DNA from 2 places in the Streptomyces sp. NPDC044003 genome. Region 2 is predicted to be linked to the other one. Evidence: riboswitches for the same ligand, from Rfam matches in the RefSeq annotation. Region 2 holds a riboswitch; the other holds the start of a gene.
What was found. A riboswitch is a leader RNA that binds a small molecule or an ion and turns the genes downstream of it on or off. The one in region 2 is predicted to bind cobalamin.
Positions count from the first base shown of each region.

Region 1: linked by a shared signal. The riboswitch ahead of AC07AW_RS37345 (cobalamin biosynthesis protein) and the one ahead of AC07AW_RS02440 (ribonucleoside-diphosphate reductase subunit alpha) in region 2 are both predicted to bind cobalamin.

Region 1 is NZ_JBWKFA010000015.1:87,765-89,958, reverse strand. It holds gene AC07AW_RS37355 (inorganic phosphate transporter) at 1-636, shown strand, start outside; gene AC07AW_RS37350 (hypothetical protein) at 653-874, shown strand; cobalamin riboswitch at 1,001-1,140, shown strand; gene AC07AW_RS37345 (cobalamin biosynthesis protein) at 1,176-2,150, shown strand; gene AC07AW_RS37340 (cobyric acid synthase) at 2,147-2,194, shown strand, end outside.
Region 2 is NZ_JBWKFA010000001.1:533,718-535,911, forward strand. It holds gene mctP (monocarboxylate uptake permease MctP) at 1-396, shown strand, start outside; gene AC07AW_RS02435 (GNAT family N-acetyltransferase) at 470-970, shown strand; cobalamin riboswitch at 1,025-1,147, shown strand; gene AC07AW_RS02440 (ribonucleoside-diphosphate reductase subunit alpha) at 1,280-2,194, shown strand, end outside.

The sequences.
Region 1 (2,194 bases), on a different contig from region 2:
CTGCCCTCCGGCGCCAACCCGCCGGTCTGGGTCATCGTCTCCGCCGGTACGGCGATCGCGCTCGGCACGGCCCTCGGCGGCTGGCGCATCATCCGCACCATGGGCAAGGGCCTCACCGACCTCCAGCCGCAGCAGGGCTTCGCCGCCCAGACCAGCGCGGCCACCGTCATCCTGGCCTCCTCCCACCTGGGCTTCTCCCTCTCCACCACGCACTCCGTCTCCGGCGCCGTCATGGGTGCGGGTCTGGGCCGCAAGGGCGGTGTCGTCCGCTGGTCGACCGCCACCCGGATGTTCGTCGCCTGGGGCCTGACCCTGCCGGCCGCCGGCCTGGTCGCCGCCGGTGCCGAGTACGTCGCCCGTCAGGGCAACTGGGGCGTCTACGTCGTCGCGGCCTTCCTCGCCGCCTCCTGCCTCGGCATCTGGCTCGTCTCCCGCCGCCAGCCGGTCGACCACACCAACGTCAACGAGGTCGACACCGACGCCGAGCCCGAGGGCGTCGTGACCACCGCGATCGCGGCCGTCACCCCGCCGCCGGCCGGTACCGTCGCCGCCGTCGCGGACGAGGACCTGAAGACCACCATCCCCGCGCCGGTCCCCACGGACCCGGCCGCTCCCCCGGCCACCGCCGCGGTCTAAGGAACTGGAACCAAGCATGAAGATCGACTGGGCAGCCCTCGGCTCCGTCTTCGGAGTCAGCCTCGTGGCGACCGTCGCCCTCGTGGGCCTCTTCACCCTCGGTGTCATCGGCCTCTCCAAGCAGGAGCAGGCCGCCGCCCAGGGAGGCTCCGCCGCCCTGGCCCGCACCGGCGCCTACGCCTGCTTCGCCCTGTGCATGGCGGCCGTGGCGTACGGCATCTACCTGATCGTCGCCTGACGTATCGAGCATGACCGGCCGGGCGGTCCGCACCTTCGGGTGCGGGCCGCCCGGCCGCTTGTTTCCGCTGCCGTGTTTGTGGTGCTTCGCACAGTGACGCGGTGCAGGTCAAGGGTGAGTTGACGGCTGTTCTCGGGCCGTGGTGGACTGCCGAGGCCATTACGGCGGCAGTAGAGGAAGTCCGGTGCGATTCCGGCGCGGTCCCGCCACTGTGACCGGATCCGAGGGGTCCGGGAGTCAGGAACTCTCGCCGCCGGTCACGTCGATCCAGGGCGCGGACCCTGAGTGAGGACACATCGCCATGCCCGGCCGCAGCCCCACCTTCTCCAGAGCCACCGGTGTCTTCGCGTACGGCGCGGCGGCCGGACTCGCCGTCGACCTGCTCGTCGGCGATCCCCGCCGCGGACACCCCGTCGCCGCCTTCGGCCGGGCCGCGGGCAGGGTCGAGAAGGCCCTCTGGCACGACCACCGCGGCTGGGGCGCCCTGCACACCGCCGTCTGCGCCGGCGCCACCGTCGCGGCCAGCGCCCTCGCCGCCCGTACGGTACGGGGCAGCCGCGCCGCCTCCGTCGCCCTCACCGCCGCCTCGGTCTGGGCCGTCGTCGGCGGTACGACCCTGGGACGCGAGGCCCGCGCGATCGGCGGCGCCCTCGCCGCGGGGGACCTGGAGGTCGCCCGGGAACGGCTGCCTCACCTGTGCGGGCGCGACCCGCAGTCCCTCGACGGTCCCGCGATGGCCCGCGCGGTCGTCGAGTCCGTCGCCGAGAACACCTCCGACGCGGTCGTGGGCGCCCTCTTCTGGGGAGCGGTCGCGGGCGTGCCGGGCCTGGTCGGCTTCCGCGCGGTGAACACCCTCGACGCGATGGTCGGCCACAAGTCGCCCCGGTACCGCCGCTTCGGCTGGGCCTCGGCCCGCCTCGACGACGTGGCCGGCCGGCCCGGCGCCCGGCTGACCGCCGTGCTCGCGACCGTCGCCGGCGGGAACCCGCGCGGCGCCGTACGAGCCTGGCGGGCGGACGCCGCGAAGCACCCGAGCCCCAACGCGGGACCGGTCGAGGCCTCCTTCGCGGGCGCCCTCGGCGTACGGCTCGGGGGCACCCTCTCGTACGCCGGGCGGGTCGAGCACCGGCCCGTCCTCAACGAGGAGGGGCGGCCCGTCGAGGTCGCCGACATCGACCGCGCGGTCCGGCTCTCCCGCCGGATCACCGGACTGACCCTGGCCGCCTGCGTCGGCGGCCGCATGATCGCGAGCGCGCTGAAGCGGAGGAACGCATGAGGGGTGGGGGGCTGCTCGTCGCCGGGACCACGTCCGACGCGGGC
Region 2 (2,194 bases):
GCGATCAACTTCCAGCTGCTCGGCGGCATCTGGATCCTGCAGACCTTCCCGGCGCTCGTCGGCGGTCTCTTCACCCGCTGGTTCCACCGCTGGGCGCTGCTCGCCGGCTGGGCCGTCGGCATGGTGTACGGCACGGCCGCCGCGTACGGCGTCGCCAGCCCGACCCAGAAGCACTTCGGCGGTTCGGCCGCCGAGATCCCGGGCATCGGCGAGATCGGCTACATCGGCCTCACCGCCTTCGTGCTCAACGTCGTCGTCACGGTCGTCCTGACCTTCGTCCTCAAGGCCGTCAAGGCCCCCGAGGGCGTCGACGAGACCTCGCCGGAGGACTACACGGCGGACGCGGGCGACGCCGGTGTCCGCGACCTCCCGAAGGTCGGGGCCGAAGCGCACTGACCCACGGACGCGTGACAGAGGGGCCCGGAAAACTCCGGGCCCCTTCGCGTGCGGCGGAGGCAGACTGAGGCACATGGACTTCACGATCAGGGCAGTACGGCCCGAGGAGTACGAGGAGCTCGGTGACCTCACCGGGTTCACCTATCTGAATGACGGGCTGCTGCTGCACGGCGAGGACGACTTCTATCTGGCGGTGCTCCGCGACACGGCCCGGCGGGCGCGCGAGAGCGAGGTCCTGGTCGCCGTCGACGCGGACGGCGGGATCATCGGCGGGGTGACCTTCGCGGAGGGCGGCACCACCTGGGCGGACATCGCCGTCCCCGGCGAGGCCGAATTCCGCATGCTCGTCGTCGCGCCGGCGGCCCGCGGCAGGGGCGTCGGAGAAGCCCTCGTACGCGCCTGCGTGGACCGCGCACGGGCCCTTCCCGGGTGCGCGCGCCTCGTGCTCTCCACGGCCGATCTGATGGTCTCGGCGCACCGGATCTACGAGCGTCTCGGCTTCGTCCGCACCCCCCAGCGGGACTGGGAACCGATCCCGGACCACTTGCTGCGGACGTACGCCCTGGAGCTGTAGCGCCGGGACCGACACAACATGTGGGGGGTGCCGCGAGCGGCGCCCCCCACATGTATGCTCATCCTCGCTGTCGACGCAGGGGAATCCGGCGCGAATCCGGAACTGTCCCGCAACGGTGTGCTTCGTGCGGTTTCGTACGCGGTGAGTCCGAGGACCTGCCGGCAGCGCGCCCGGTCCGTCCGTTCCGGGTGTCACAGACGTCCGGGCCTCGCGGAGTGGGCCGGTGGACGCGGCGCGCCCACGCGTACGGGTGCCCGCCTGCCCGCCTTCCCGCCCGAGGCCCCGAGCCGAGCGAGGGAGAGCCCCCACGTGACCATCGCGCCCGCCGATCCGGCCGCAGCGATCGAGACCGACGGCCCCGGGACCGTACTCCTGCGGACCCTGACCGATCTCACCGCCGACCTCCCGGACACCGACCCCGGCAAGGTCGCCGCCGCCGCCCTCCGCGGCCGCAGCGCCACGTCGGACGAGGCGGAGCTGCGCGAGCTGGCCACCGAGGCGGCCGCCGGCCTGATCGCCGAGGACCCCGCTTACTCCCGGCTCGCCGCCCGGCTCCTCACCATCACCATCGCCGACGAGGCGGCCGGCCAGGGCGCCGTGACCTTCTCGGCCTCCGTCGCCGTCGGTCACCGCGAGGGCCTCATCGCCGACCGCACCGCCGAGTTCGTCGCCCTCCACGCGGACCGCCTCGACGCCACGATCGACCCGGCCGGCGACGACCGCTTCGGCTACTTCGGTCTGCGCACCCTCTACTCGCGCTACCTGCTGCGCCACCCGATCACCCGCAAGGTCGTCGAGACCCCGCAGCACTTCATGCTGCGCGTCGCCGCCGGCCTCGCCGAGGACGCATCGGTCCGCGCCCTCGACGAAGTGACGGCGCTGTACGGCCTGATGAGCCGCCTGGACTACCTCCCGTCCTCCCCCACGCTCTTCAACTCCGGCACCCGCCACCCGCAGATGTCCTCCTGCTACCTCCTGGACTCCCCGCAGGACGAGCTGGACTCCATCTACGACCGCTACCACCAGGTCGCGCGCCTCTCGAAGCACGCGGGCGGCATCGGTCTCTCGTACTCCCGCATCCGCGCCCGCGGTTCGCTGATCCGCGGCACCAACGGGCACTCCAACGGCATCGTGCCGTTCCTGAAGACCCTCGACGCCTCCGTCGCCGCCGTGAACCAGGGCGGCCGCCGCAAGGGCGCCGCCGCGGTCTACCTGGAGACCTGG